DNA from 2 places in the Moraxella bovis genome. Region 2 is predicted to be linked to the other one. Evidence: predicted binding sites of a transcription regulator. Region 2 holds the regulator's gene; the other holds the start of a gene.
The links. The regulator PhoB, encoded in region 2, activates phosphate uptake and scavenging genes when phosphate is short. The targets are predictions, from matches to a motif close to TGTCATNAANCTGTCATAA.

Region 1: the regulator PhoB is predicted to act here: its motif matches at 3,283-3,301, upstream of LP107_RS03675 (porin).

What each region holds. Positions count from the first base shown of each region.
Region 1 is NZ_CP087840.1:721,720-738,587, forward strand. It holds gene gorA (glutathione-disulfide reductase) at 1-780, shown strand, start outside; gene trxB (thioredoxin-disulfide reductase) at 1,021-1,962, opposite strand; gene LP107_RS03670 (MiaE family protein) at 2,159-2,827, opposite strand; gene LP107_RS03675 (porin) at 3,419-4,396, shown strand; gene LP107_RS03680 (pteridine reductase) at 4,479-5,249, opposite strand; gene LP107_RS03685 (tRNA nucleotidyltransferase/poly(A) polymerase-related protein) at 5,246-6,388, opposite strand; gene LP107_RS03690 (NADP-dependent malic enzyme) at 6,480-8,819, opposite strand; gene LP107_RS03695 (TRAP transporter permease) at 8,969-10,969, opposite strand; gene LP107_RS03700 (DUF1850 domain-containing protein) at 10,971-11,438, opposite strand; gene LP107_RS03705 (TAXI family TRAP transporter solute-binding subunit) at 11,487-12,590, opposite strand; gene LP107_RS03710 (sulfite exporter TauE/SafE family protein) at 12,841-13,584, opposite strand; gene LP107_RS03715 (Bug family tripartite tricarboxylate transporter substrate binding protein) at 13,987-15,096, shown strand; gene LP107_RS03720 (tripartite tricarboxylate transporter TctB family protein) at 15,160-15,612, shown strand; gene LP107_RS03725 (tripartite tricarboxylate transporter permease) at 15,616-16,868, shown strand, end outside.
Region 2 is NZ_CP087840.1:296,321-313,188, reverse strand. It holds gene LP107_RS01530 (ATP-binding protein) at 1-1,209, opposite strand, end outside; gene phoB (phosphate regulon transcriptional regulator PhoB) at 1,264-1,944, opposite strand; gene phoU (phosphate signaling complex protein PhoU) at 2,054-2,725, opposite strand; gene pstB (phosphate ABC transporter ATP-binding protein PstB) at 2,850-3,725, opposite strand; gene pstA (phosphate ABC transporter permease PstA) at 3,864-4,781, opposite strand; gene pstC (phosphate ABC transporter permease subunit PstC) at 4,970-5,941, opposite strand; gene pstS (phosphate ABC transporter substrate-binding protein PstS) at 6,201-7,340, opposite strand; gene miaB (tRNA (N6-isopentenyl adenosine(37)-C2)-methylthiotransferase MiaB) at 7,639-9,141, shown strand; gene LP107_RS01490 (putative Ig domain-containing protein) at 9,417-13,124, opposite strand; gene LP107_RS01485 (hypothetical protein) at 13,154-13,588, opposite strand; gene LP107_RS01480 (hypothetical protein) at 13,678-14,109, opposite strand; gene LP107_RS01475 (SEL1-like repeat protein) at 14,118-14,381, opposite strand; gene LP107_RS01470 (hypothetical protein) at 14,796-14,930, opposite strand; gene LP107_RS01465 (hypothetical protein) at 15,322-15,969, opposite strand; gene LP107_RS14570 (hypothetical protein) at 16,235-16,309, opposite strand; gene LP107_RS01460 (calcium-binding protein) at 16,351-16,868, opposite strand, start outside.

The sequences.
Region 1 (16,868 bases), 430 kb from region 2:
GGCGTGGATACGCATTTGTGCGTGCGTAGCGGTATTTTAAAGAGTTTTGATAAAGATATTGTAGAAGTTTTGCAAGATGTCATGGACAAAGACGGCGTTACGTTCCATACGGGCGTAAATCCTGTTAAAATTGAAAAAAATGACGGTCTGACCGTGTATTTTGACAATGGCGAAACCCTAAATGTAGAATGCCTGATTTGGGCGACAGGGCGTGTGCCAGCGACTGATGTCATTGACTTGCACAAAACAGGCGTGGCAACCAACGAAAAGGGGCAAATCATCGTGGATAAATTCCAAAACACCACGGTAGACGGCATTTATGCGGTGGGTGATATTATTGAAAACGGCATTGAGCTGACCCCTGTGGCGGTGGCGAGCGGTCGCAGACTGTCCGAACGCCTGTTTAACAATAAGCCCGATGAACACCTAGATTATAGCAATGTCGCCACGGTCGTGTTTAGCCATCCGCCCATTGGTACGGTCGGCATGAGCGAAAAAGACGCCATTGACGAGTTTGGGGCGGACAAGGTCAAGGTCTATAAATCCAACTTCACGCCCATGTACTCTGCCATTACCGCTCATCGTGAGCCGTGTCGCATGAAACTTGTGTGCGTGGGCGATGATGAAAAAGTGGTGGGCTTGCACGGTGTGGGCTTTGGTGTGGACGAGATGATTCAAGGTTTTGCTGTCGCCATAAAAATGGGGGCAACCAAACGTGATTTTGATAACACCGTTGCCATTCATCCGACAGGGTCTGAAGAGTTTGTTACGATGAGATAAATGATTGTTTTGTAGACAAAAATGGTATTTTTAAAATTTGGATATGTAGGGGTAAATCACATTCGCCCTGATAAAGCATATTCAATGTAGGTTTTTAACCACAAAAAGACAAATTGCCTAGGCGGTTTGTCTTTTTGTTGTTGGAGTTAAAGTCGCCATTGAAAGGCATATAAAAAGCCCATTTAAAAAACAATACTAAATGGGCTGTGTGTCTAAATCCGTGGTTTGCTTTGGGTGAAATCACATCCCATCCAAGTACTTCTCCGCATCCAACGCTGCCATACAGCCTGTCCCTGCCGATGTGATGGCTTGGCGGTAGATATGGTCTGCCACGTCCCCACAAGCAAACACGCCGTCAATGCTGGTGGCGGTGGCATTGCCGTCCAGTCCGCTTTTTACCACGATGTAGCCGTCTTTCATAGTAAGCTGACCGTCAAAAATGGCGGTGTTTGGCTTGTGTCCGATGGCGACAAACATTCCCATGGCATCGATTTGTTTGGTGGTGCCGTCTGTGTTTTGGATAATCACGCCTGTTACGCCCATGTCATCGCCCACGACTTCTTTGACACTGCTGTTCCATTCAATCGTGATGTTGCCGTTTTTGACTTTTTCAAATAGTTGGTCTTGCATGATTTTCTCGGCTCTAAGGCTATCACGGCGGTGGATTAGGGTAACATGGCTTGCGATGTTGGATAGATACAAGGCTTCTTCTACGGCGGTGTTGCCTCCACCGATGACGACGACTTTTTGGTTTTTGTAAAAAAAGCCGTCGCAGGTGGCACACGCTGACACGCCACGCCCCATAAATGTCGTTTCACTCTCCAAGCCTAGATACTGAGCAGTTGCTCCTGTGGCGATGATAAGAGCATCACAAGTATAAGTGCCGTTGTCGCCTGTTAAGGTAAAAGGGCGGTTTTGTAGGTCGGTGGTGTGGATATGGTCATAGATAAGCTCGGTGCCAAAACGCTCAGCGTGTTCTTTCATGTTATCCATGAGTTCACCCCCCGTTAAGCCCTCTTTTCCGCCTGTCCAGTTGTCAATCTCGGTGGTGGTGGTAAGCTGTCCGCCCAGTTGTAGCCCTGTGATAATGACGGGGTTTAGGTTGGCACGGGCAGCGTACACCCCTGCTGAGTAGCCTGCTGGTCCTGAACCTAGAATGATGAGTTTGTGATGAGTGGTCATAATATTTCCAAAGGTAAAAAGGTAAGATGATAAGATGAATGCTTTTAACTGTAAGCCATCAGTCACTTAAAGTTAAAACCAAGGCAAAAAGTAAAGCCATAATATGCGTCTGCCCGCCCAAATTGCAAGCACCACGCACGCTAAAATTTAAAATCCGATGATTGATAAATAAGATGATGGCTTGCTTGTATAAATTTTAAACAAAGTCAGGCACGCCACTATGAAAGCGTAGCTCCCCATCAGGGCTATCTATCAGCTCCGCTTCCACCGCCCGAAAAAACGCCACTCGCTCATCTATTGGCTCATCAGATACCGACTGGGCAAGAGCCAGATAATCTTCATAATGACGGCTTTCGGATTTGAGTAAGTATTTATAATACTTTGATAACTTTTCATCATCAATCACATCCGCCAATGCCGAAAATCGCTCACACGAACGAGCTTCGATAAACGCCCCGATAATCAGCACGTCTATCATGCCGGCAGGCTCCCACGTGCGTTTGTGCTTTAATAGCCCCTTGGCGTATCGCCCCGCAGGCAGGTGCGACCATGCGATACCACGTTCTTTCATGAGTTCTAACACCTGCTCATAGTGGAGCATCTCTTCACGCACCAGCTGGGCAAGTTTTTCTTGCAAATCCTTGTGAAACTCATAACGAAAAATCAAATTCATCGCCGTCCCTGCTGCTTTTTTCTCGCAGTTGGCGTGGTCTTGCATGAGTAGGGGGAGATTATCTTTGGCGACAGCGAGCCATTTATCGTTGGTTTTTGCCCCCAAAAATGCATGAATATGGCTGATGTCGGTTTTGGCTTTGGTACGGCTAGCGATGACGTGCAAGTCATCTTCGGGCAGTATGTCGGTCATAAATATTTCCAATATTGATTAAACATTAAAATCATGGATATATTTTAGCATGATTTAACCATCTGTGAACCCGTTTTGGTTGTCACGTACAGCCACAAATTGATTATTTTTCACACAATAGTGCAATATAACACATATAAAACATTAATACATTTATCTAAAATTAATGCTATATAACTTCATGTCATGTCAAAAAACATCATCCAATTAAAAAATATTCTCAATGTTTACAAATTTTTTGGAAATCAGTAACATTATAAATCATTGATAAATATGTATTTTTTTAAATTTATTTAAAAAAGTGTGAATTTTTGTGATAAAAGGTGTTGCAAAATATGACAAAATTGGTATTCTATACACACGGTATGGGATTGATGACTGTTTTTGTCTATTGTGTTAAACTTATGCAAAATTTGATACATGATTATCAAAAAATGTAAAAGTTGTCACGAATATGTCACGAAACTATGATGAAATGCCCATATTGGCAATAACTTAAAACCGCGATAGGTTGTTAAGTGGTTATTAGCTTATCACATCGGGTGCAAGCGTACAGCAGCCCCATCACTAAAAATGTCAGTGGAGAAACCCATGAAAAAACTACTTTTAGCGTCAGCCGTTGCTGCTCTGTCTATCACAGTTGCTCAAGCTGCCCCACAAGTTTATGGTAAAGCGTTCTTGACTCTTGATGTACAAGACGGTAATAGCAACAGTGCAAGCAAAGACTCTCGTACCCAACTAAACTCTAACGCCTCTCGTATCGGTTTTAAAGGTTCAGAAGCTCTAACTGTCAATACTGACCTTGTGTATCAATTAGAGTATGGTATTGATGTTGATGCCAATGAAGATCAATTCTACTCTCGTGATACGTTCTTGGGTCTATCTAATAAGCAATATGGTATTTTGCTTGCTGGCCGCTTGAGTGCCATTGATGGCATGGTTGACTATGCTAATGTAACAGAAGGCGGTGTTATCGGTGGTAATAATGTGCTAGCCGCTATTGATAGCCCACGTGCTAACAATGCCCTTGCGTATGTCTCTCCAAAATATAACGGTGTTAACTTCCTAGGCATGTATGTTCTTGATGAGAACAACGGTACAGATACTTTGGCTCGTGACGCATTCGGTGTTGGTGTTCAATATGAACCTACCAATACCCCATATCGTGCCGGTGTTAGTTATATTCAAGCAGGTGACTTAAGAGCAGCTCGTGTGAGTGGTGCTTACGATCTAAGCCCTGCAACTACTGTTGGTGCATTATATCAAAACACCAAGCTTGTAAAAGGCGGTGAAAAAGAGAATGCTTTCACTGTATCTGCTGAACACAAGCTAGTACAAACCCCTTGGACTGCTTACGGTCAGCTAGACTTTGTTGATAACGCACGTGGCAATAAAGATGCTGAAATCTTCCGTACCGTAGTTGGTAGCAAATATGCCTTTAACAAAGCAACCACTGGTCATCTATATGGTGCTTACCAACGTTCTGAAGGTGTTAACCTAAGCAATACTGCTACTGGCAACAAAGCAAATGCTTATGGTGTCGGTGCAGGTCTAGAATACAAATTCTAATTTGTATCACACTCTTACAAAAACCCGCCTGATGGTGGGTTTTTGCTGTTTTATATTTTGTCTTTTTTAGTCATCCCCTTTTTTAGCTACCCCTTAACGTCAAGCTCCGTCCACCGTCCACCGCCAAAATCTGCCCTGTGATATAAGGAGCGTTCGCCAAAAATAGCACCGCTTGGGCGATGTCATTGGGCGTACCGATTTTTTGCAAAGGAACCGATTTTGTTAGCTTGTCTTTGATGGCATCGTCTAATTCGTTGTTTTTGTTATCTTCTGGAAAAATATTCACACCAGGGGAGACGCCATTGACCCGCACGCTTGGAGCAAACTCCAACGCCAAGGACTGCACCATGCCCAGATGTGCCGATTTTGCCATGTTATAAATGGGGTAGCCGATAAAGGGCTTATCTCGTGCGTGAATGTCAAGCAGGCTGATAATCGCCCCATGATTTGTGATAAGCTCATCTTTAAAAACATGACTTAAAAATAGTGGAGCTTTGGCATTGGTCAAAAACAAATCGTCCCAGTCCGTTTGCCACTTATCCAAATCATCATTGACATCACTTGGATAAAAACTTGACGCATTATGCACCAAAACATCAATCCGCCCAAATAAAGCTATGGCGTGATTTTTAAAATCTGCCAATGTATTTTTATCATTGACGATAGCCAAATCCGCCTTGATGATTTTGGCACTATTATCACAAATGGCATTTAATTCATCTGCCAAATTTTGAGCATCTGTTTGGCTGTGATGATAATGGATAATAACATTAAAGCTTTTGTTGTGAAAGGCTTGGACGATTGCCTTGCCAATGCGTTTTGCTCCGCCTGTGATTAGGGCGACTTTTTTCATAAAATTGCCTTTTTTAAAAATTCGCTTAATTTTAATAAGCGTAACCGTGTCAGCTCATCGCCAATTTGTTTACCTTTTAATGATTTATCGATATCGTTAATCGTTGCCGACTGATAAAGGCTCATGGCGTGATGAAAAAATTCACGATTGATTGTTTTATTATTTACTATTTCTACCGCATTAATCAAATCAAATAATACCGTTTTGTCTTTTTGGGCTTTGGTATTTTCTATTAACATTAATAATTTATCGGCAGAAATGTCTTGATAATGGGTTAATTCATCAAAAAGCGTGATGAATAATTGGGCAAATTGCGTAATGGCTTTGGGCGTTAATAACCGCTCGCACAGTTTTGATAAATCCGCTTTATTATCCAAAAATCCATAGGTTAATATGGCAAATTTGATATGCAATGGCTTATCGTGGGCGGTTTTTAATTTATCAAAAGTGGTTTGGCGAATGGTGTTATTTTGCCAAATGGTGTTTAGCTCGGGTAGAATTTGTTTTAAAATATCTAAATCAAATAACAGTTCAAAAAACGCAAACGCACACATCTCATCAAAAGCCTTCACGCATTCCGTCCAAATCCGCTCACGGCTAAGGTGCAAAAGCTCCCCCCGACTGGCAATGCTTTGCATAAGGTAAGCGGTGTCAGGGGCGACCGTAAAACCCAGCTCATAAAAGCGGGCATAAAAGCGAGCGACTCGCAATACACGAAGCGGGTCTTCGCTAAATGCAGGGGATACATGGCGTAAGAGCTTGTGGCGTAGGTCATTTTGTCCGTCATAAAAGTCCACCACTTGCCCTGTGCGTGGCGTGTCGTCAAACAGTCCGTCAACTTCTATGGCAAGGGCGTTTATCGTCAAATCTCGGCGTGCCAAATCGTCTTGTAAGCTCACTCCGTCCGTCTGTACAGCAAAACCTTGATGACCTTTGCCGTTTTTGCGTTCGGTGCGAGCAAGGGCGTACTCATTATAGGTGTGCGGGTGCAAAAACACAGGAAAATCCGCCCCCACTTGGGTAAAGCCTTGGGTGAGCAGGTCGGCAGGACTTGCCCCCACCACCATAAAATCTTTGTCTTTGATGGGGTGACCTAAGAGCGTATCACGCACCGCCCCACCAACCAAATATACTTGCATGGTAAATCTTTTTTGATAAATTTGGCTCATTGTAGCGTAAATTAACCAATAAAAAAAGCACCCTGATGAGTGCTTTTTGGGTTTGACCGGCTTATTTTGCCATGTCCTGAGCGTCCGATACCGATAGGGCGGTCATGTTGACGATGCGACGAGCGGTCGCAGAAGGTGTCAAGATATGCACCGGCTTGTCCGCACCTAGCAGGATAGGCCCTAGGGCGGCCGAGCCTGTGGCGGTTTTTAGTAGGTTAAAGGCGATGTTGGCACTGTCAAGCGTTGGCATAATAAGTAGGTTTGCCGAGCCTTTTAAGGTGCTAAATGGATAGCTGTGCTGACGCATACGCTCATCTAGGGCGGTGTCGCCATGCATTTCGCCATCAAACTCAAAGTCCACGTTCATCTTTGTTAAGATGTCATGCACCTGACGCATTTTGAGAGCAGAAGTACGGTCTGATGCCCCAAAGTTAGAATGTGACAGTAGGGCGACTTTTGGTGTGATACCAAAACGACGTACTGCTGCGGCTGCCAAAATGGTCATCTCGGCAAGCTCTTCGGCGGTTGGGTCTTCGTTGATGTAGGTATCAGCGATGAACAGGTTGCGGTTTTGCATGAGTACGGCACTCATGGCGTAGAAGTTGGATACGCCATCTTTTTTGCCGATGACTTGATTTAGGTATTTTAAATGCAAGTGATAAAAACCAAACGTACCACAAATCAAGCCGTCCGCATCGCCAAGCTCGACCATGAGTGAGCCGATAAGCGTGGTTTTACGGCGAACATCACGACGAGCCAGCTCTAAGCTGACGCCATTGCGTTGATTGGCTGTGTAGTGATATTCGACATATCTGTCGTAGTGGGGGTTGTTGTTGGGGTTGATGATGGTAATGTTTTGACCATCGACCAAACGCAGACCGAGATTGTCGATTTCTTGGTTGATAATCTCGGGGCGACCGATAAGGATAGGCTGGGCGATTTGCTCGTCCACCACCACTTGCACCGCACGCAACACATTGATGTCTTCACCTTCGGCATAGACAATACGTTTGGGGTTGGCTTTTGCCTTGTTGAAGATGGGCTTCATGGCAAGAGCAGTATTATAGATGAACTCAGACAATTTTTGGCGATAGACATCAAAGTCTGCAATCGGCAAGGTTGCCACGCCTGTGTCCATCGCAGCCTTGGCAACAGCAGGGGCAATCTCTAGGATAAGATTTGGCTCCAAAGGACCGGGGATAAGGTACTCACGCCCAAAGCTTTTGCCAGTTTCGTCTTTTTGACTGTCCACAGACGGGGTGGATTCGGTGTGAGCCATCGCTGCGATGGCGTGTACGCACGCAAGCTTCATCTCTTCATTAACGACAGTTGCCCCAACGTCCAATGCCCCACGGAAAATATAAGGGAAGCATAGGGCGTTATTGACTTGGTTGGGGTAGTCTGAGCGACCTGTCGCCATAATCACGTCCGAACGCACCGCATGGGCAAGCTCGGGCATAATCTCAGGGGTTGGGTTGGCAAGGGCAAAGATAATCGGGTCTTTTGCCATTGAGCGTACCATATCTTGGCTGACCACGCCTGGCCCTGACAGACCTAAAAATACGTCGGCACCGTTCATGACTTCGGCAAGGGTGGTCTTGTCGGTATCACGAGCAAAGCGGGCTTTGGATTCGTCTAGGTTTTCACGGCTTGTCGTGATAACGCCTTTTGAGTCAAGCACATAGATGTTGTTTTTGTTGGCTCCAAGTGCCACAATCAAATCAAGGCAACTAATCGCTGCCGCCCCTGCCCCTGAGCAGACAAGCGTAATCTCGCCGATGTTTTTGCCGTTAAGTTGTAGAGCGTTTAGCAGGGCGGCGGCTGAGATGATGGCGGTACCATGCTGGTCGTCATGGAATACAGGAATATTCATGCGTTCACGCAGTTCACGCTCGATTTTGAAGCACTCAGGTGCTTTGATGTCTTCTAGGTTAATCCCGCCAAAGGTCGGCTCCAAGCTTGCCACTGTCTCGATGAATTTGTCGGGGTCGGTCTCATTAATCTCAATGTCAAACACATCAATGCCAGCGAACTTCTTAAATAGCACGCCTTTACCTTCCATGACAGGCTTGGACGCCAATGCACCAATGTTGCCAAGCCCAAGCACAGCAGTACCGTTGGTAATCACGCCAACTAGATTGGAGCGAGCGGTGTATTTGGCGGCAAGTTTAGGGTCTTTTTCGATTTCAAGACAAGGCACCGCCACGCCAGGGGAGTAGGCAAGAGCTAGGTCTCGTTGGTTGGCAATTTGTTTGGTGGGAGTGACAGAGATTTTACCAGGACGGGGGTGTTCGTGGTAATGCAGGGCGTTTTGTTCAAATTGTAAACGCTGAGCATCCGCTTCGGATAAAAAAGCGGTGTCGTGAGTTTTGTCCTGTGCAGGAACATCTTGATGAGCCATAATGCTTTTCCAGGTTGTTGAGAATAAAAACTATGAATAAAAATCACTTTATTTTAACATGATTTTGGGGGTCATGCTAGGATTTGTTTATGGGTGTTTCTGTCTATTTTTTGGTTTGAAAAAAACACCGCCCAAAGGCGATGCATGGATTAAGACAGAGCAGTTTGTTTTTTTGCCATTTTAACATTCAATAGTAACATGGCAATGACCACCCCAAGACCAATAACGTCCGTCATGGTCTCAGGCACGATAAGGCAAAACGCCCCAATAGCAGTAACAACCCTCGCCCATATCGGTAGCGTGGTCTTAAAGTAACCCTCTACGGACGCTGATAGAGCAAGCACGCCAATAATGGATGTGGTGGCAACAGTAGCAATAACGTGCCATGCTGGCATGGCAAACTCTTTGGCGGTAACTGCCATGTCGGTAACATCAATCATCATCATGTTGGGGTTATAGACAAACATAAATGGCACGATAAAGCCAGCCAATGCTAGTTTGAGTGACTGCCAGCCTGTTTTCATGGGGTCACCCCCAGAAATACCCGCTCCTGCAAAGGCAGCCAATGCCACAGGTGGTGTGATGTTGGCAAAAATCCCAAAATAAAACACAAACATATGAGCCACCAAAATCGGCACATCAAACGTTGCCAAGGCAGGGGCTGCCATCGTGGCGGTAATGATATAGGCAGGAATGGATGGCAAGCCCATGCCAAGCACCATAGAGGCAAGCATAGTGAGAAGTAACGTCAAGAACAGCGAGCCTGCCCCAAGCGTTACGATGGACGATGTCATGACTGTACCAAAGCTCGTCAGGTTTACCACACCGATGACCACGCCCACGACCGCACACGCTGCCATGACTGATAGCGACTGTTTGGCACCGTCTTCAAATGCCCCTAAAATGTCCTTAAAGCCCATGCTAGTCTCAGGACGTAGCCAGCTAATCACGATGGTTGCCCCAATGGTATAGGCAGCAGCATAGCCAATCGGCACGTTTTTGGCAAGTAGTACCACCAAAAACACGATGGGTAGGAGCATATGTCCACGAGCTTTTAGAACTTCTTTGGCACGGGGCAAATCCGCCTTGGGGATGCCACGCAAGTTAAGCTTACCTGCTCTAAAATGCACCTGAGCAATCACGCCCAGATAGTACAGTAGGGCAGGCAGTACCGCCGATAGGGCGATGGTGCTGTATTTGACCCCTGTGGTTTCTGCCATGATAAAGGCGGCCGCTCCCATAATGGGTGGTAGGATTTGTCCACCGACAGATGCACTGGCTTCCACCGCCCCTGAGAATTCTTTGCTATATCCCACACGTTTCATGAGTGGAATGGTAAATGCCCCTGTGCCAACCACGTTGGCAACAGCAGCCCCATTGATAGAACCCATAAAGCCACTAGAAATCACCGCCACCTTGGCAGGGCCTCCTTGTTTATGACCTGCCAACGCCAACGCCAAATCGTTGAACAACTGTCCCATACCAGAGCGAGCCAAAAACGAGCCAAATAAGATAAACAAGAAAATAAAGGTAACAGACGCACCGATGGCGGTCGAGTATAGCCCTTCGGTTTTTAGGTATAATTGTCCAAAAATATCGCCAAAATCATAAGGGCGTGTCAGTAGGCGATCAGGCATAAAATCCATGTGGCTGATAAATGGATACGCCAAAAAAACTAAGGCAAAAATTGGTAAAATCCACCCTGTAATCCGCCGTGCCATTTCCATAACCACCACCACCGTGATGATGGCAAAGACGATGTCCATTTGGTTGGGGATACCACCCCGTACGGTAACGATGTCTTGGTATTGCCATATCAAATAGCCAGCACTGGACAAGGCAAGAGCCACCCAAATCCAGTCATACCAAACGACCTTTTGACGGCTGGATTTTTTGGCGGGGGGATAGATTAAAAAAATAAGAGCCGCCCCCACTGCCACGTGGATAGAGCGTTGCACCAGTTCGGGCAGGGGGTTGAAGGTGATGTATAAATGAAAAATCGAGTACAAAATGGCAATGCCAGCAATCAGATAACACACCCAGTTGTTTTTGGGGTTTCGAGTGACAGATTCTCGGTCAAATTTTTCTAAAATCTCTTGAGCTTTACTGTCTGATATGCCAGTATCGTCAGGGGTTTTTGCATTTGTCATGTTATTCTCTTTGTTGTTTTAAACATGAAGGGATGTGATAAAACTGCCAAAAATTCACTTGCTCTGGACTGATATGGATTTGGCTGTATTCGGGGACGATTTTATAAAGCGATAACGTCTGAGTGTCGCTCAAAATCTCGCCTTGCATGTTGGTTGAGACTATCCAGCTGATTTGAGGTGTGGACTGATTGATAAGTTGTCCCACATAGCCTTCGGGAGCGCTGATGGTCTTGCCTGTACTAGGCACGCCCGCTCCGAATGTTTGGATATAAGTCTTGGTCAAAACCAGTATATCCTTGTCTAACTCATACACTTCTTGCCAATACTGCTTTTCTACTGAATGTCGCCATTTTAAAATAAAGCCATCAGGCAGACGACAACGAGCGAGCGTGTGGTGATGAGTGTCGGCGGTTAATATTACCGCATTGTTGGTAGGGGTAAATATCCCCATCAGACAAAGGATAACCATAGCCATGCTGATGATGACTATGGTTTTTGGGTGCTTGATGATAATGACTTACTTCTTCTCTTCGATGGTCGTTTTAACAGTTTCGGTAGTTGCTTCGCTCTCTGTGGTTTGGACGGTGTCGCCAGAGATGGGTTCGTTGGCAGTAGCAGCACCCATTTCATCATAGTAACGTTTTGCCCCTGCATGTAGTGGTGCAACCAAGCCTGTCTGAGCCTTAGCAATGTCAATGTCTTTGGCGGCTTGGTGAGCGTTTTGCAGGGCAGGCAAGTTTTCAAAGAGTGATTTGGTTAAAAGATAAACGTCATTTTCGCTCAAATCACTACGCACCACAAGGGTGTTTAAAATCGCCGCCGTTGGCACATCTTCGGTATTGCTGTAGGTGCCTTTGGGAATATTCATGGGGACAAAGTAAGTTTTGGTTTTGGCAATCTCGGCAAGTTTGTCAGCAGGGATGGCAACCATTTGTAATTGAAAGCCTTGTTCTAGCTCCATGAGCGATGAGTTAGGCAGACCACTGGTCAAGAACGCTGCGTCTAACTTGCCTGATTTTAGACCGTCAGCCGCTTCGGCATAACCTAAATAATCCACCTTAACATCGTTATAAGTGATACCAAAGCCCTCAAGCAAAGCACGAGTGGCGACTTCTACGCCTGAGCCTTGGGCGCCAACAGCGATACGTTTGCCACGCAAATCTTCAATGCTTTTAATGCCTGAGGCTTGTGAGGCAACAATCTGCACATAGTTGGGGTATAGCGTGGCGATTTGTGACACGCTGGTAAGTGGGGCTTTAAAGTTGCCTGTACCGCTTACCGCTTCGTTAAGAGCGTCACTCATGACAAATGCCATTTCTAGTTTTTTCTGGTCAAGTAGGTTTAGGTTCTCAACCGATGCCCCTGTGGTTTGGGTTTTGGCGTTGGCACCGAACTGACTGGCATAGCCTTCAGCAAGTGAGGTGCCGATGATGTTATAAGGACCTGACGCACCGCCTGTGCCGATGGTTACAAATTTGGTTTCTAACTTATCGCTTGCAGTAGTGCTTGTGTTTTGGCTACTGTCAGTTTTTTGCTCGGCAGATTTGTCGCCACCACAAGCGGTGAGTAGGGTAGATGTACCGATGATACAGGCGAGGGCAAGTTTGTTGAATGCTTTCATGAATTACTCCTAAAATAAAGAAGGTTGCCATTGTCATCATTTAGACACAATTTTAACAAGATAATACAGTCAAAAAAAGTTGTCAATAAAAAATTATGTTTTTTGAAATCATGGAGTATTTAATTTGCCAAAAGCACAAAAACACCACCCAAAGGCGACATTTGATTTGGAGCGATTTGTTTGGGTTTTGTGGGTGGTTTTATGTGTAAGCTGTGGTTTTAAGTGATAATGGCATGATGACTTAATTTTATTAAAACATCGCTCCCAACCACCCAAATTTGACCGCATTGTCATAGATGATTTTTAGGGCGATGATGGTCAAAATATAGGGTAGGGCAGTTTTTAGCCATGCCATTGGGATTTTGTGGCGAAGTTTGACCCCAGCCCATGAGCCTAGCGAGGCAGAGATTGCCATCAGTACAATGACCTGCCAATATGCCAAAAATTGAAATTCCAATATCGCATAAATTGCCAACTTAAACACATGAACAGTCGTCATCATGAGCGAGCCTGTGGTGACGATGACATCATTATCCTCATATTTTTTCATGAGTAAGGGCATATGAAGTGGACCAGGAGCTCCGACAAATAAACCTATGCCCGTTTGTAAAAAACCAATTAAATAAAAGTTTTCAAAACTTTTTAATAAGTGATTAATGGTTTTTGACCATTGGGTAAGTAAAATATAAATCGCAATAAATAACGGAATAAGTTCTAAATGGATAAATCGCACCACCGTACCAAATACTAACATACCTGCCACCGCCCCCACCGCAAAAGGACGAACATAGGTAAAATCCATTTGATGACGACCAAACCAAATGCGACTGACATTGCTGGCAAGCTGTGCTGAGCCATGCACGGGAATGATGGCACTGGCGGTTAGAAACATTGGCATGAGCCCCAGTAAAATCGTGCCACCGCCAAGCCCTGTAATGCCAGCAAGAGCAGATGTAAAAAAGTTGATAATCCCTAAAATAAACTCATTGGACATGGCAATATCAGTATCATAAACATGGCATTAATGTAGCAATATTTCATATAAAATACAATCATGTATTTTATATATTGCACCATTTTTTTATAAAATATGTAATGATATAATTTATATGTACAACAAGCCATCAACTGTGTATATAAAGTGTATTATTACATGTTATGAATTAATGATGGTTTGCTGATTAAAAAGCCATTATTTTTTATAAAATTTATATATTTTTTGTTGCAAAATGTTTTTTATTTTTATATGATAAGTGAAGTTTTGTGATAAGCCGTTTGGATTAATGATAAATTATCGCAAAATGAATATTGGACTTATCCCAATAAAGCCACTAAGTTTAGGTATGAAGGGTGTGGTTTTATTGGGTTTTTATACCTTAAAATATCGGAGTGGTATATGAAAGCTTTTAAATACGGAGCGATTGCCCTATCTATCTTGGCACTGACTGCATGCGGTGGCGATAAACAACAAGCTCAATCAGGCACAACAGGCGGTGATACAAGCGTAGCAGGCGAAGCCCCAAAACGCCCTGAATGTATCGCCCCTGCCAAACCAGGTGGCGGTTTTGACCTAACTTGTAAACTTGCTCAGTCAGGCTTACAAGACTTAGGTCTGCTTGATAAACCCATGCGTGTTACCTACATGCCCGGTGGCGTGGGTGCGGTGGCATACAACAAAATCGTTGCCAACGACCGCAAAAATGGCGATGCGATTGTGGCGTTCTCCACAGGCTCTATCCTAAACCTATCACAAGGCAAATTCGGTCAATTCACCGAAAAAGATGTGAAATGGCTTGCGGCGGTGGGTACAGATTATGGCATGGTGGCGGTAAACGCAAGCTCACCTTACAAAACCCTGAACGACCTAGTTGATGCCTTGAAAAAAGACCCCAAATCTATCTCCTTTGGGGCAGGTGGTAGTGTGGGCGGTCAAGACTGGATGCAAACAGCTCTACTTGCCAAAGCGGCTGGCATTGACCCAAATACTATGGGCTATGTGGCGATGGAGGGTGGCGGTGAGGCAGTAACAGCGGTACTTGGCAACCACATTCAAGTGGTGTCGGCAGGTATTGCTGAGGTCATGCCTCATGTGAAAGCAGGCAAATTGCGTGTGCTTGCGGTGTTTTCTGCCGAGCGTTTGGAAGGCGAGGGCTTTAAAGACATTCCTACTGCCAAAGAGCAGGGTTTTGACATTGAGTGGCCTGTGATTCGTGGTTACTACATGGCACCAGAGGCATCTGATGCATCCTATAACTGGTGGAAAGGTCAATTTGACAAAATGCTGGCTGACCCTAAATTTGCTGAACTTCGCACCAACCGTGAACTTCTGCCATTTGCCATGACAGGCGATGAACTTACTAAGTATGTCTATGAGCAAACAGAGGAGCTACATGCTTTGTCGGCTGAGTTTAACTTGGTTGAAGGTAATGTAACCACGCCAAAAGCAGAAGAAAAGCCTGCTGATGCTCCTGCCGAAGAAGCTAAACCTACTGAAGAAAAAAGATAATCATCATCTCATGATGACAAAACCAATCCTGTTTTGGGATTGGTTTTTTAAAAAGGAAATTTTATGGTAGATCGTATATTTTCAGGGCTTATGCTTTTGGTGTCGCTCATTTTGCTTGTCATGGCATGGGGCTATACCGCACCCATTTCTTATGACCCCATCGGTCCCCGCCCTTATCCTGTCATGCTATTGACTCTTTTGGCGGTATTGAGTGCAGTGATTGTGTTTCGTCCTGCCAAATTTGCCGAAAAAATCGAATTGGGTCTCAATAAGCCCATCATCAAAAACCTAGCGTTTTGTACCATTGCCATGACTTTGTATGCTGTGCTGTTTGAGATGCTTGGCTACATCGTGGCGACCACACTCATGGCATGGGCGGTGGGTGTGTTGTTTAATGGTAAATGGCACAAGACACTCATCGCCTCTTTGGTAATGGCGGTAGGCACATATTATTTGTTTAATGGTCCGCTAGAAGTGAGCCTGCCTGCGGGTATTTTGAGGCCAATTTTGGGGTAAATCATGGATACTTTAAATTTTTTAATGCAAGGCTTTGCTGTTGCGACCGCACCTCAAAACCTAATCATCGCTTTGGTTGGGGCATTTATTGGTACGATTGTGGGTATGCTCCCTGGGCTTGGTCCAATTAACGGCGTGGCGATTTTGCTACCGATTGCTTATGCGATGGGTCTGCCACCTGAGAGTGCGTTGATTTTGCTTGCTGCTGTTTACTTAGGCTGTGAATATGGCGGTCGTATCTCAGCGATTTTACTAAATGTGCCGGGGGACGCGGCGGCGATCATGTCCACGCTGGACGGTTATCCGCTTGCCAAACAAGGTAAGGCAGGGATTGCCTTGTCATTATCCGCCCTAAGTTCGTTCATCGGTTCGATGATTGCCATCACAGGGGTGGTGTTGTTTGCACCGCTTTTGGCAAACTGGGCGATTAGCTTTGGTCCTGCTGAGTATTTTGCCCTCATGGTCTTTGCCTTGACCTGTCTTAGTGGCTTGGTGGGCGATGCTCCCCTAAAAACAGGTATTGCGGCAGTCATTGGGCTACTGCTTGCCACTGTTGGTGTTGATGCGGTAACGGGTGTGTATCGTTTTACCTTTGGTTTGGTCAATTTGTCTGATGGCATCGCCTTTACCACCATCGTCATCGGCTTTTTTAGTGTGAGTGAAATTCTCATCATGCTAGAAAAGACAAGCGTGGGTCAAAAAGCCCTAGAACAAGGCAAGCGTGGCATGGTCAATGTCAAAGAATTCATGTCGGCAGTAGGTGCGATTGTGCGTAGTGGCTTGACGGGCTTTGTGGTGGGTGTGCTACCAGGGGCGGGTGCGACCATCGCCTCAGCGATGACCTACTCAAACGAGCGTAAAATCGCAGGCGAGAGTGGTAAGTTTGGCGAGGGCGACTTACGAGGTATCGCGGCTCCTGAGGCTGCCAACAACGCCTCTGCCTGTGGTTCGTTCATTCCCATGCTGACGCTCGGTGTGCCAGGTTCGGGTACGACTGCCGTGATGATGGGTGCTTTGACCCTGTACAACATCACGCCCGGTCCTCAGCTTTTTGCTGAGCAACCTGACATCGTGTGGGGCTTGATTGCGTCTTTGTTTATCGGTAATGTGATTTTGCTGGCGTTAAACTTACCGCTTGTCAAATTCTTTGCCAAACTGCTCGACATTCCAAACTACATCCTAATCCCAGCCATTGCGGCGGTGAGCTTTGTGGGTGTATATTCAATTCACAGCACCACTTTTGACCTCATGCTGAT
Region 2 (16,868 bases):
GGGAAATAGGATTTTAAAGGTAGAGCCTTGACCCAGCACCGAATCAATATGCAAGCTCGCCCCATGTTTGTGCAGAACATGCTTGACAATGGCAAGCCCAAGCCCCGTCCCACCCGTGGCACGAGAACGCCCACTATCCACCCGATAAAACCGCTCGGTCAGGCGTGCCAAATGCGTCTCTTCAATGCCAATGCCATTATCGGCAATACTCAGCAGTCCACCATCTAATGTCTCTTCCCACAAAATGCTAATCTCGCCCTGCCTGCCTGTCTCGGTGCTGTCTGTGGGCGTGTATTTCATGGCGTTGATGACGAGATTTAAAATGGCACTGTATAAATATTTCTCAATGCCTAACACATGACGTTCGGTGTCTAAGTGTATGTCTAACAAATGCCCGAACTCTTTGTTGGTCGCACGGGCATCATCAAAGACCTGCATGAGCAGTCGGGGCATGTCCACCGTCACTTGTTGCTCGCTGTCGTCATGTTCTAGTCGTGACAACATGAGCAGGTCATTGACTAAGTTATTCATTCGCCGTGCTTGCTCACTCATCAAGGCAAAGCCCCGTTGCCATTTGGGTTCTAGGCTTGAGGCGCTTGAGAATGTCTCAATATAACCCATCAGCACCGTCAAAGGCGTTCGAATTTCGTGCGACACGTTGCCCACGAAGTCGGTTCGCATTTGTTCTAGATGATGAATGTAGGTGTGATTGGCGACGGTCAAAAGCACGTGGTTATGGGCGTTATTAATCCTTGCGAGCGTAACCTTATAAATTTCGCCACAGTAAATCTGCCCAAAAAACTCAAAGGCTTGTTTGGCGGATTTGGCGGTAGGCTCGGCAGGTTTGGCGATATTGGTCAGTTTGACAGATTGATAAATGGCGTGAAAAATATCAGGGAATTTTTCCAAAAATTCATGATTTAAAATCAGCGATGACACCTTAGCACCGATGATGGGCTTATCCACATAAGCGGTCAAGATAAACAGTGCCGATGAGTTATGCCACACTATCTGTTCATGCTCGTCTAATATCATCAGCATGTCATCGGACGATTCTAATATCTGATAAAAATCATCGGATAAACCAGGGGCTGTACCCAACTTTGCATTGACAGCCTTTGCATTGACAGCCGATGACTGACCGACAACATCTGCCGTCGTGTCTGTCTTATCAAGCCCTTTCTTATCAAGCCCTTTATCGTCCAACATGAAACTTGCCTTGCTTTTGTTATATCATTTTGAATTTTCAAATATTTTTATTAATCATTGATTAGAAAACCGATAACCCGTCCCACGCACTGTCTGAATCAGCCCATCCACGCCATGCGGGGCAAGCACTTTACGCAAACGGCGGATATGCACGTCAATGGTACGCTCATCAATGTACACATTACCACCCCACACATGGTCTAATATCTGACTGCGACTGTACACTCGCTCAGGATGGGTCATGAAAAATTTTAACAGCTTATACTCAGTGCTACTGACCACCACAGGCGACTCAGCGACCGAGACACGCTGACTTTTGTCATCAAGGCACAGCTCGCCCACGCTTAGCACTTTATCGGTTGGCATACTACGGCGTAACACCGCTTTGACACGGCTAACCAGCTCTTTGGTGCTAAATGGCTTGGTCATGTAATCATCCGCCCCAGCGTCTAGCCCCAGTACTTTGTTGTCTTCTTCGCCTTTGGCGGTCAGCATGATGATGGGAATGTCATCGGTACTGCTGTCTTTTTTGAGCAAGCGACAAAAATCCACCCCCGATGTGCCTTGGGGCAACATCCAATCCAATATCATCAAATCAGGGCAAGCGTCCACAATCTGACGATGAGCTGTCTTGACATCATACGCCGACACCGTCTCAAAATCCGCCATCTGTAACGTCGTGGCAATCAGCTCGTTAATGGCAGGTTCGTCTTCAACGATTAAAATGGTAGGCATGGGTTATCCTTAATTTACACAGCAGCCCATACAGGGCATTGCCAAAAAGTAACAATACTATAACAATAACACAAAACATCACAAAAGTGGGTAACTATTTGCAACCACCCTACTCCCCCACAACATCACGCACCACACTCATCTCACTATGGCGAATGTCCGTACCGCTACTGGTATAGATGACAAGCTCCGCCACATTACGGGCATGGTCGCCCACCCGCTCCAATGCTCGTAACACCCACAGCGTGTGCATAATCTCGGACGACTTTATCTCATCTTTGTCCTGCAACCCTGCTAAAAGCTCGCCATACTCGCTATCGACAAGCTCGTCCATCTGCATGACATCAAAAGCAAAACGGCTATCGTGATTATTAAAGGCTTCTAGAGCGTCCAGCGTCATCATACGCACATTGTCGGCAAGGGTGTGGATGTTGGCATGAATGGGCGTGTCATATAGGGCAATGCGAGCGATTTTTACCGCTTCATCGCCAATCCGTTCAAGGTCAATCACCGCCTTACTCATGCTCATGATATACCGCAAATCCACCGCCGTGGGCTGACGCATGGCAACAAGTTTTACCACCTTATCATCAAGCTGTCTTTCATAGTCATTGATTGTCTTATCCGACTCGATGACCGTCCGTGCCAGCTCTTTGTCGCCATCGGATAAGGCTTTGATGGCTTTACCGACATTACTGATTGCCAAATTACCCATCGTTAGGAGCAACTCTTTGGCAAAGGTTAATTCGTGGTCGTAGGATTTTGAAGTGTGTTTTTCCATTATTTTTCCAAATTTTAATTAAAAATTATCGGCATTGTTAATTGTATTTTTTTTAAAAAAATCATTTAACAAAAATCATTTTTTAAAGTTAAATTTTTATAATCAGTATTTAAATAAAAACAAATCAACCATACCGCCCTGTAATATAATCTTCGGTGGCTTTTTGTTTGGGATTGGTAAATATCTCTTTGGTCTCACCCATTTCAATCATATCGCCCAAATACATATAAGCGGTATAATCAGAACAGCGTGCCGCTTGTTGCATATTGTGCGTAACAATGGCAATGGTATAATCTTCTTTTAAATCATCAATCAAATCTTCAATCGCCCCTGTGCTAATCGGGTCAAGGGCAGACGTTGGCTCATCAAGTAGCAGGACTTCGGGGCGAGTTGCCACGGCACGGGCGATACATAGGCGTTGCTGTTGTCCGCCTGATAAGGACAGCCCTGACGCTTTTAGCTTGTCCTTGACTTCATTCCATAGGGCGGACTTTTTTAATGCCCACTCTACCCTGTCGTCCATCTCCGATTTTGAGAGCTTCTCGTAGAGTTTCACCCCAAAGGCGACATTGTCATAAATGGACATCGGAAAAGGCGTGGGCTTTTGGAACACCATGCCCACTCTGGCACGGAGCAAGTTTACGTCCACCGATTTGTCCAAAATATTCTCGCCATCTAGGATAATCTGCCCGTCTGCTCTCATGCCTTGATACAAATCATACATTCTATTAAACGTGCGAAGCAAGGTGGATTTGCCACAGCCTGAGGGACCAATGAAAGCCGTTACTTTTTTGTCGGCAATGTCTAAATTGATGCCTTTTAGGGCTTTAAAATCGCCATAATAAAAGTCCAATTCACGCACCGCCATTTTTGGCACAATGACTTTGTCGGTTTGGCGAATATGGTTATCTACAATGGGGGTGTTTAGGGTCATAAAATCTGCCTGATGATTGGTAAATGAAGTGTGGGTTTGGGTGGGTTTTTCTAATAATACTGACATGGGATTTTTCCTAATTGGCAATTAAAAAATTTTAAAAAAACAACCTAACATTTGCTATATTTTACAAGAGCAAATTATATTTGCCCTTATTTATTTAATGACAAAATACATTTAATTTTGCAATGCCTATTTAATCGCTTATTTATATTTCTTACCGCCAATAAATCTTGCCAAGACATTTAATGATAAGACAGCAAGGGTAATCAAGAGTGCCGCCGACCACGCCAATTTATTCCAAGTAATATCAGGATTCATAGAAAATTGATAAATCGTATTTGGCAAATTGGCAATCGTCTGACTCATGTCCATACTAAAATACAAGTTATTCAAAGCGGTAAATAAGAGCGGAGCGGTCTCGCCTGTGATACGGGCAAAGGCAAGCAGTACGCCTGTAATCACGCCTGCTTTGGCGGATTTTAGGGTAACGTGTCCCACGAGCTTATATTTGGGCGTGCCTAGGGCGTAGGCGGATTCTCGTAGGGCATTTGGCACAAGGGCGAGCATATTCTCGGTGGTACGCACGACCACAGGAATGACGATAAGAGCCAAAGCGGTCGCCCCTGCCCAACCCGAAAAACCCCGACCGCCCGAAACCATCAGAGCATAGACAAACAGACTGATGACGATACTCGGAGCGGACAGCAAAATGTCATTTAAAAAACGAGTAACACCGCCAAGCGTCCGCCCAAATTTGCCATCATTATCGGCAAACTCCGCCAAATAAATCCCTGCCATGAGTCCCACAGGCGTGCCGATAAACAGCCCCGAAAAGACAAGCATTGCCGATCCAACAATGGCGTTTTTGAGACCGCCCACGGTGGCAGGGGGCGGGGTGTTGGCGGTAAAAATGGGCAATTCCATAAAGCCTGTCGCCCCACGAGAAAACAGCGTAATCAAAATCCAAACAAGCCAAAACAGCCCAAACACCATCGCTGACATGGTAAAGCCGATGCCAAGGGCGTTTTTGAATTTGCGTTTTTGGTACAACGTGCCATTCATCCGCTCATGGAATTTGGGCGTTGGGGCAGTTGGCTTTTCGTGCGTGAGTGTGGCCATGATAACCTTCTTTTAACCTTTGGGGTTGGTGGTGTATCCTTGTTTAACTTCAAAATATACCACCGCAGAGGCTGACTCTGCACGCCCAACCATATTAGTCTTAGCAATGGGCGTGTGCAACACACCCCTACAACTTTATTTAAAATACATTTATTTAAAATTAAAAACTTACCTTTAATCTTATCACCTTATTTCCCTGCCTTTTTATCAATTTTCATCAGCATAATTTTGGAAATTGACAAAACAATAAAGGTGATGACAAATAAGATTAAGCCTAAATGCAGTAGCGATGATAAATGAAGTTCGCTGGACGCTTCGGCAAATTCATTGGCAAGGGCGGACGTGATGGACACCCCCGATGCAAACATACTGGGCGTGATGTTAAAGGTGTTGCCGATAAGAAACGTTACCGCCATTGTCTCGCCCAACGCACGCCCAAGCCCCAAAATCACACCGCCAACCACGCCTGCTTTGGTGTAGGGCAGAACGATTTTGGTCATAACTTCCCACGTGGTTGCCCCCACGCCATAGGCGGATTCTTTTAGCAGGTCAGGTACGACAGCGAACACGTCTCGCATGGTGGCGGCGATAAAGGGAATAATCATGATGGCAAGGACAAGGCTTGCGGTAAACAGCCCAACGCCCATGGGAGCCCCATTAAACAGCGTGCCGACCACAGGCAATCCGCCCAAATGATGAATGAGCCACGGCTGAACCTTATCGCCAAACCACGGAGCAAACACAAACAAGCCCCACATCCCATAGATGATAGACGGCACGCCTGCCAACAGCTCGATGGCGATGCTTAGGGGTTTTTTGAGCATTTTTGGGCATAGCTCGGTCAAAAACACCGCAATGCCAAAACTCACTGGCACGGCAATCAAAATGGCGATAAATGACGTAACAAGCGTGCCATAAATCGGAGCCAACGCCCCATACTCGCCCGACACAGGATTCCATTCGCTACTGCTATAAAAGCCTAGTCCAAAGGCTTGCATACTCGGAATCGCCCCAATCACCAAAGACGCCAAAATCCCACCCAATGACAACAATACAAGCAGGGCAAAAAATTTGGTGGCAAGCACAAAGATGGCGTCTAGCTTTTTTTGTTTGTTTAATTGACCTTTTAGGCTGTCGGCACGGGCGGTGTGTGTTGTCATGATTGACCTTTTTGATTTTTAAATTAAAATTTATTTAAATGGTAATGCAAAATAATTTGGAAAATTGGCTATTTTTATTAACATCACTTTGTAAAATTGTAGAGGCAATCACATTCGCCCTGTGTGATATTAACTTGTTTTTAATCATTTAAAACATTATGAGTTCCAAATTATTTTAAATTGCGATTTATATATTTTTAATTAACCTAATTTAATTTGGCATAAGGGCGAAAATATCCGCCCTTATTTTTTATCCACATTATTTATTAAACAACGGCTGACCGTCCGCCCCTCTGATTTCCGCCCAGCTTGCCTTAAATAGACCGACTGCCGTGTCGCTAAATGGCACATAATCCAAGGCTTTGGCAGAGTCATCGCCATTGGCATACGCCCAATTAAAGAATTCAAGCACGCCTTTGACTTGTTCGGGGTTTTGGGGATTTTTGTGGATGATGATAAAGGTCGCCGCCGCAATCGGCCATGCCCCTGCCGTGTCCGAATTGGTCAGCACTTTGTTAAAGCCTGCTTCTGCCGACCAGTCAATGTCCCCTGCCGCTGCAAAGCTGTCTGCCGATGGCTGGACAAATTCGCCTTTGGCGTTTTTTAAGGAGACGTGAGCCATGTTGTTTTGTTTGGCAAAGGCGTATTCCACATAGCCGATGGAGTTTTTGACACGCCCCACGTAGCTTGCCACGCCGTCATTGCCCTTACCACCCATACCTGTGGCGGACGTTGGCCACTTGACCGCTTTGTCCACGCCAACTGCACTTGCCCAGTCGGGCGATACTTTGGTGAGATAGTCGGTGAAGTTGAAGGTCGTGCCTGAGCCGTCCGAGCGGAACACGGTGGTAATGTTGGCGTCAGGCAAGGTTACGCCTTCGTTTAGGGCAGTGATGGCAGGGTCGTTCCATTTGGTGATTTTGCCCAGATAAATCTTGGCAAGCGTGTCGCCATCTAGCTTTAATTGCCCTGCACTCACGCCATCGACATTGATGACAGGCACAACACCGCCAATCACGGTTGGGAACTGAATCAGCGCGTCAGCGTTTAGCTCGTCCACGGTAAGCGGTGCGTCCGATGCCCCAAAGTCCACGGTTTTTTCTTTGATTTGCTTGATACCGCCTGATGAGCCGATGGATTGGTAATTGACTTGTCCGCCTGTGGCAGAGTTAAAATCAGCCGACCACTTGGCATAGATGGGCTGTGGGAATGATGCCCCTACCCCTGTGATTTTTAGCTCAGCAAATTCGCCTGTGCTTGGGGCGGGGGCGGTGGTAGCGAGGGCAGTTTCGGCAGGTTTGCCATCGGCGGGGGTATTTTGATTGCACCCTGTTAGGGCAAATACGCCTGCCACGCTTAGAGCAAGCAGTTTGTGAGTAAAAGATAACTGAACTGACATACAAACTCCGATGTAATGGGAAAATTGGTGCGACTGCTTGCAGATGGCAATTTACAATCGCTGTGCGTATTTTGCCGTGTTTGTATGACAGCTTAGTGAATGTTTGATGACAGTTTTATGACAGGGTAAAAAGGGATGGGCATGGGACGGGTAAAATTAGCAATTTGACAGTTTAACATTTTGACAGTTTAAAAAAGAATAAACCGCCAAATGAGCAAGCCATATTTTTCCAAAATACCACTGCCATGTGCTATAATAGTCCCTTTATCCCCCCTTTGGCAAACCCTTGGAGAAAACCATGACCGTTGCTACTTTTAATCCCAAAACCGACACCAAACCCCGCGCCCCCACGCTATCGCAGTTGGATTTGTCTCACTTAGAACAATTACCCAAAGACCCAACCGCCCCCAAAAAAGTCTTTATCGCCACCCAAGGCTGTCAGATGAACGAATACGACAGCCAAAAAATGGGTGATGTGTTGGGCGACTCTCATGGCATGATCGTTACCGATGACATCAATGAAGCCGACGTGCTTATCATGAACACCTGCTCTATCCGTGAAAAAGCCCAAGAAAAGGTATTCTCCGAGCTGGGTCGTTGGCGTAAACTCAAAGATAAAAATCCCCATTTGGTCATCGGCGTGGGGGGTTGTGTGGCGTCCCAAGAAGGCGATAATATCCAAAAACGTGCCCCCTATGTGGACATGGTTTTTGGCCCTCAGACCTTGCACCGCCTACCCCAGATGTATGATGAACTAACCGCCAAGACCGCTCGTGCCAAAGCGTTGAACGGAGGATATACCAACACCGCCAAAAACGGCAAAACTCGCATTGGCGTGGTTGATGTGTCATTTCCTAGCATTGAGAAATTTGACTTTTTGCCCGAGCCAAAGGTCGAAGGCTACAAGGCATTTGTCTCTATCATGGAAGGCTGTTCAAAATACTGCTCGTTTTGTGTCGTGCCTTATACTCGTGGCGAAGAGCTGTCTCGTCCGCTCGATGACGTGCTTGCCGAGATTGACGCACTTGCCGAACAAGGCGTGCGTGAAATTAACCTATTAGGGCAAAACGTCAATGGCTATCGGGGCGAGAAAGATGACGGCACGATTTGCCGATTTAGTGAACTTTTGCACTATGTCGCCCACATTGACGGCATTGAACGCATTCGCTACACCACAAGCCACCCCTTAGAGTTCACCGATGACATCATTGACGCTTATCGGCATATCCCCAAACTCGTCTCGCATTTACACTTGCCTGTCCAATCTGGCTCTAACGCCATTTTGCAAGCGATGAAACGCAATCACACCATTGACATTTATATCAATCAAATCAACAAACTAAAAGCCATTCGACCTGATTTGCATTTATCCAGCGACTTTATCATCGGCTTTCCTAATGAGACCGATGAAGACTTTGCCGACACGCTAAATCTTGCCAAAGAGCTAGATTTTGACCACTCATACAGCTTTATCTACTCAAAACGCCCTGGTACGCCTGCCTCTGATTTGCCTGACAATGTCAGCTTTGAGACCAAAAAAGAGCGATTGGCGACTTTTCAGGAAGTCATCAAGGATTCCACCTTTGCCAAGACCCGAGCGATGGTCGGACAGACCGTGCGAGTGCTGGTCGAAGAACGTGCCAACCGCAAAGATGGCTATTTGCACGGCACAGCCGACAACACCCGTTCGGTGATTTTTCGTGGCGGTGATGAGCTACTGGGTAAATTTGTCAATGTCCGCATTGATAAGGCGATTAGTATGCATTTGGTAGAAGGTGAAATGATGGCGGTATTAGGATAATGGACAATAGATAAGATACTAAGATTGGTGTATTTATGACAAATACATCATGTTAAGTTTTTAGGCGTATTAGGGCGTGCCTGCCATTGATGACATTTTTATAAGATAAGATGAAAATTTGACAATTTTAACCAATTTTGCATGAAAATGGCTAAATCTCATCTTTCATGCAAATACCAAAGGCAGGCACACCCCAATCAGCACAATCCGCCATCAGCAGACTAGAAAAAAGAGTGTTATTAAACACTCTTTTTTAACATTCTTAGCCTTAAACCTTAAATAATCACATCCGCCATCTTGATAATCTCATCATGCCCGACAAACTTATCATTGATGTAGATACGCTCTATGTTGGGGGGTGATTTTTGGCTTGGTATAATACTGCCTGATTTGAAATAATCTTCAATAATAATGCCATCATCATTTTGCTTGACATCGATAAACAGATGATTGCCCTGTTTGGCAAAGCCCAAATCAGACAGCGTCAGCCCCGAAATCTTTAAGATATCCAACCCACCAACATCACGAATCGTGTCCAGACCATCGCCTTTGTGATACAGATAAGTATCATTGCCATAGCCACCGATAAGCAGGTCGTTATCGAGTCCGCCAATTAAGGTATCATGACCAAATCCACCGATGAGCGTGTCATTACCACGACCGCCACTTAGGACATCATCTCCTGTCAGACCATTCATGGTATTGGCTTTATCATCACCCACAATATCATCAGCACCGAGCTTGCCCACATATCGCTTACCAACAGTGATGGGGTCGGGCGTTGGCGTGATGGGCAGAGCAGGCTCTGGCATCACGATGGGCTCACTGCCTTTGATGGTAAAGCTGGTATTGGTACTGACACTCTGACCGAAGCTGTCTGTCGCTGTTATGATAATGTCATGCATGCCAATCTCTGTGGTTGCAGGGTCTATGATGAGATGATTGTTGTCAATGTAGATACCGCTCAAAGAATTTGCCGATAGCGAATAACTTAACGCATCACCATCGTTATCAACAAACAGCTTATCTAGACCTATCTGCATCATGGCATCATCTTGGCTTAGCACAAGCGGTAGAGTCAAGGCAGAGACGAGCGTTGGCCGTTCATTTACTCTTAATGTGAAGCTGGTATTGGCATGCTCGCCCTTGGGGTCGGTGGCGGTCAATGTGATGTTAAATACCCCTTTATCAGGTGCCCTGCCTGTTAGCATCTTCGTAGCAGGGTCAAAATGCAGTCCATCCGCCCCTTGGATACTATACGTCAGCTCATCACCATCGGCATCGAAGAATACCTCGCCAAGACCGAGTGCGATGTCTCGCTCTGCCAACACCATCTGGTCAGAGACGGGATTATGAACGATGGGAGCGGTGTTTTTGGTTTCTTTTAGTATCATGCCTAGCAAGATGTCATTGTCGCCATCTTTTGTGGTGGGGGTGTTTTCGATGGCAATGGAGGCGTTGAAGTCTTTGCTTAATAGGCTGTAGTTGCCGTTATCGTATCTTATCAAGTCAAATTTGCCATCATTGCTTTGGTAGAGGTTGCTGGCATTGGCGGATTTAAAAAACTGTGTGCCTGTTAGATCATAATGATTGATTTTGATGATGCCACTATTATCACTGTCAATGATGGTTTTGTCATCCGCCCCGCTTTTGGCTAGGTCTTCTAGGTCAAACACATACGCATCATTGCCTTTGCCACCAATTAGCCTATCTCGTCCTGCACCGCCTTTTAGCGTGTCATTCCCTTCAATACTCTCATCTCTGTTATCATCACCCCATAGGATGTCATCACCCTCACCACCATCTAGATAATCATTGCCATATTGACCGATGATAAGGTCGTCTCCCTTGCCGCCGTACAAAAAGTCATTGGCATTGTGTTTGTATGATTCGTCTAAAAGATGGTAATTATTTGCCAAAGCAATGTCTTTTTGTTTGGTTAAGAGATAATCCATTTTGTCAGTCTCTACTTGAATGTTCCATTCAAAGGTTTTGTAGTCTTGTAAATTTGCGGTTTTTTGTTTTAGAGTGTTTTCTTTGTGATTGACTTGGTCGTAGGTATGCTCTATGCTTAAAATCTGATTATCACTGCGTAGCACTTGATTTTTTATGCCAAACCTTATATGCCCATCCCCCAATATCACATCATCGCCACCACCGCCATACACATAATCATTATCCGCCCCACCTTGTAAAAAGTCTTTATTTGCTCCCCCATAAATCACATCACTTCCTTGTCCGCCTAATGCCCAGTCTCCTTTGTCATTGTTATGGGTGTTATTAGACTCTGCTTGTTCATTGTCCACCCAAATCACATCATCCCCAATCCCTGCTGCAATCAAATCTCTTCCCATGCCACCAATAATAATATCTTTATCCACCCCAATTAAATTACCCTCTTTGTCTTGTTTTGGCTTAGGTAGCCTTTGACTGTCTTTGGGTTCAAAATCATAAAAGACTGCAGAGCCATAAATCACATCATTGCCATCACCCCCTTTTAAGATATCATGACCATCGCCGCCATAAATCACATCATTACCCCCTTGTGTGTCTATATCAAGGCGTTTGTCAGCCCCCAGTGCATTGATAAAGTCCACTTTATCAGAACCCATCACAGCGATGTTATTAGAAATAAAGCCATTGATATGAACAGTTGAATGCAATGTGTCATTGGTCTTGATGGTATAGACACCATGTGTGTCAGCATCTTCTTTACTGTCTGCTAAGACAAGAGAAAGGGCGGAATAAACATTGTGGTTGTCGCCTGTGATGGTGGCGGTGGTGAAGAAGTCTTTTATGGTAACGCTGTCGGTGGGGGAGGTTTCAGAAAAAATGGTCAAATCATTGATTGTTTTAATGGCGGTATATATCACATTTCCTATACTGTCTTTGGCTTCCCATATGCCTGATGTACCATCTTTTAGAATAAAGGATTTTGGTAGTTGTTTGTTGTCAAATAGGATTTTGCCTTTGCCGTCAGCGTCATAGATGGTATCACGGTCTTTGATGTGGTAGGTGTCGTAGCCTTGTTCTCCACGCATCTCATCATTACCACCATTGCCTTTTAATACATCATTGCCATTACCACCATCAAGATGGTCATCACGGCTACCACCAATCAAAGTATCATTGCCATCATGTCCCATCATCATATAGGGGTCATCAAAGAAACTATTAGCATCAATCACATCATCGCCCAATGTGCCAATCAATTCATCTTCTCTTGGCTTATCAAATGGGTTTAGAATGTCAGGTATTGACTGATGAATGATTTGTTCTAATACGCCAAATAAAGCTTCTTTATTGGTTAGTACATGTATCATCGCCTCACCAAGAGCTTCGGCAAATGAAAAATCGTCTTTGTGAACCATCAGTCCAGAGAGCTTTTGGCGAATAATTTCACGCCCTTCATCATCAGCATTTTTGTATTCTTCAAGGTATTCAGGTTTGATTTCAACATTGTTGGTTTTGATAGCAAGACTAGCACTGACTTGTGTAATCAAAGCAGAGGCAACATTTAAGATGATTGAGGCGGGCGTGGTAGGTATCTTAGCCAACACTCTTGCCATGTCGGATAATTTTTCTGTAAGTTTTGCTGTATCTGCAATGATGTCATAGATTAGCGTTAATGGGATGTAGCCTTTATGTTTTTCGTATTTTTGCGAATTAAAGTCCCTATGTGCATTATAGTCTGGGAGATTTTTAAAAAACAATCTATGCCCAACCAATCCTGCCTCTGCTCCCCAACTTACAACATTCAAACGCTGACCAATTTTGGATTCCCCAAGAAAGGTTCCAACAATACCAATAACATCAAAGACGGCAAGTGTAATGGCTCGTTCCGTTTCTGACATTTTTTCATTATCAGCCACAGTATCCGTTGCATTGATAGCGGATAAAATATTGTTAGAAACGCTGACACTAGACAATAAAATACTGCCCTTTTTGGTCTCAGCATAGTCAAGAAATGTTTGCTTAGTCATAAAATCACCTGTTGGTTAAAAATAAAAAATTAATAAAAATCATAAAGATGGTCGCCAGAAGCCCATAGTGTTTTACTATGGATATATCTGACCCTAATACATTCTTTGCTATAAACTCTCTCAAAATCATAATAAGAAAGACCACTCTCTCTTATCAATTTACCCAGTTGTCGGTCAGACTTTTCAGGGTAGATGGATATTTGCCTTAATGTATAAGGTCCTTTTTGATTAAGATAAAACATAGAGCCACCGTGTTTATCTGACTTGCTAGCATAGAGCAAACAACCATCATCTCTGATGTTTTTGTAATCTTTGGCAAGCTGTGATACTTTTACTGATGCAATCATTGGAATACCTGCAACAACAAATAGAAATACCAAACTACATACCAAAAGGATAGAGCCAAAAATATCTTGCATTAACTTTATGCGATTATTTTTTAACTCTTGTTCATTTGTATTCATAGTTGCTTCTTCTTTTCCCTTTATTGCCATCAGCATAGTCAAGAAATGTTTGTTCGCTCATAAAATCACCTGTTGGTTAAAAATAAAAATTAATAAAAATCATAAATATCAGCACTAGAAACCCATAAAAATTTACCAGACACATACCTAACTTTTATACATTCTTTGCTATGAATGCTTGCAAACTCATGATAAGAAAGTCCGCTCTCATCAATTAATTTACCCAGTTTTCGGCTAGACTTTTCAGGATAGATGGATATTTGCCTTAATGTATAAGGTCCTTTTTGATTAAGATAAAACATAAGACTACCGTGTTTATCTGACTTGCTTGCATACATCAAACAGCCATCATCTCTGATGTTTTTTGGGTTTTTGGCTAAATGTGCTATTTTTGATGATAAAATCATTGGAATTATCATAAAAACAAACAGAAATGCAATACCAAAGATTGAGAGAGCAATACCTATAATACTCGCTATTAGATTTTTATAGTCTATTTTTGATGCCTGTTCATCTGTCATAATAATACTCACTCGTCCATCAACTGCAAAAACCGACAATACACCATCAGCTCTTCTGCTCTGTCATCACCGAGTGTTTTGGCTTTTTCTAGCCAGTACATACTTTTGGTAAGGTCTTTGGGTAAGTATTCACCTTTAAAATAGCACCAACCTAAAATATAGGTCAGCTCACCATCACCATTTTCTGCCATCATTTCTAGCTGTGTAATAATGGCGGGGTTGGTGGAAACTTGTTCTAATAGAGATTTGTAATGCTTAAGATTATCAGACATAATGGGATTTTTTTATAAATTTTAGCGATTGTAGCGCCAGCAATGGTTGTTTACAAGTATTTTTTAGTGTGTTTACAAAAATATGATGGTTGGTGGGTTAAATAAAAAGCGATGGCAATGTCTGATATTTTGGAATTTGAATTGAAAATGTTGGGTTTCGTACCTCAACCCAACCTACGGGCTGAAAACTCAAAATTTTGACCATTACTACTCATAGGAAAAACCTCTTGATAAAGTTAATAAAAGACAAACCTAAGTCTATAATCATATAAACCCAACCAATAAACAACATTACAAATATCATAAAGAATAAATAAACAATATTCAAATCAAAAACAGCTCGTAGGCTGGGTTGAACGATAGTGAAACCCAACAAATTCAGGACTTGAACTTAAAATGTTGGGTTTCGTAAACTCAACCCAACCTACGGGCTTCCCAAACTTTTTCATAGCCCTCTTTGTCGGTTACAGAACCAAATGAATGTTTTTCAAGAATTTTTCTTGCTTCTTCAATAAAGAAAGCATCTGCTAGACCAGTTAAATTACTCATAAAAATACCTCGTTAGGTTGGTTGAAAGAACTGTTTGATAAAATTAATAATATTTAAAATAAGTTTTTTACTCATTTTAAGCCATGAAATAAGTATAAGGACACTAATGACAGCAAACACAAAACAAAAATTCAAATAAAAGCTATCAATCCATATCACTATATTCATGGACATTCTAGCAGAAATTTCCAAGCTTTGAATTAGCAAAATAGTGCCAACAATCATTAGAACACAAAAAAACGCCAAAAACGAAACCCATAAATAAGATTTTAACAAATCGCATAAATTTCGGTATTCTTCTTTTACCTTAAACCGATTTATGCCACTCCAACCAATTGATCTATATAATAACATGTGTATCGATATAAAAATTAATGGAACATTAATAAATCTAAAAAAAATGAAATAAAAGGGCTGATTTGCCAAATTCAGAATCCAAAAATTCGGTTTCCGATTCATACATTGTATGCAAAATCTTGTCGCTTGATAACCCAATATCTAAGTCAAACAACTTCCTATCCACATTCAATGGTGGTAAATTGGTATTCCCCCTCACCCATTCCACAATCCCCATCACCCAATCAGGTTGCCACACCAGTGCCATCTCCTTCACCCATGCCGAAATAAAGAATACTTCAAATAAAAAGTATGACCCCAAAAACACCAATGCCCACCTTTGGATAGGTCGCATGGCAAGACCTCCTGTTTGGGTTAGGTAGTCTATGACTTCTTGTCTGTCCTCATCATCTAGTTCATCAAGATGGGCGTGTAATTCTTGCTCTCGTTTGGCAGTATGTGTTTTCCCAAAAAATAGCTTAAACCAAACAGGACAAAGTGCCATACAAGCACAGATGATAAGATAATAGATGAAGTTAAAGAACAAATTTTGCTGTAAGCTAAATCCTTCTAGCTCAAAGCCAAGAAAAGCAAATCCGATAAAGAACCAAAAACAGATGATAAGAGCATAATAAAACAGATTGTCTTCATAAAGACGATTAGAAACAAGCCAATCTTGGATGGTGTCGTGAGAGTGGGGCATTTTTGGTACATATGTTTAAACATTTTTTTAATCTAACATAGCAAAAATACATTGTCAATATATTGTTAGAGAATTTATCAGATTTTTGTTTCTTTAACTCAATTTAAAAATAGTCTTTGACTGTTGCCAAAACCTTATATACCCATCCCCCAATATCACATCATCACCTCGTCCGCCCAATGCCCGATCGCCTTTTTTGTTGTTATGGGTGTTGTTGGGATTATTTGAGTCGGTATGTATCGGTGTTTTACCATTTGACTTATACTCATGATCCACCCAAAATAATGTCATCGCCAATACCGCCTGCAATCAGGTCGTTACCCTCTCCGCCGATAAGCAGATCATGGTCTTCTTTGGGTATTTCTGGGTCGGTTGGGTCTCTTAGTTCATAATAGATGGGCGACCTGATATAACATCATTATCCGCCCCACCTCTGATAACATCCGCCATATCGCCACCGAATATCAGGTCATGCCCATCGCCTGCATCGATGTTTAGGTATTTTCTGCCTGTGCCAAAGATGGTGTCAGTCTTGTTTGAACCATAGATGTCTAAGTACTGAGCAGGAAAAGCACCTGTACCTATATGCGATAGAAAACCATCAATGGCTTTGATGGTGTAGGTGCGATTTTTATCAATGTCTTCTTGACTGTGGCCTAAATTAATAGACAATGCGGTGTATGTCGTGCCATTGGCGATGGCGATATTAAAGAAGTCTTTGATGGTAACGCTGTCAGCAGGAGAATTGGTAGAAGTAATTAATAAATCATTGGCACCTTTGATGGCGGTATAGAGTACATTTCCTTGATTGTCTTTGGCTTCCCATATGCCCGATGTGCCGTCTTTTAGAATAAAGTCTTTGGGGAGTTGCTTGCCATCAAATAGGATTTTGCCTTTAC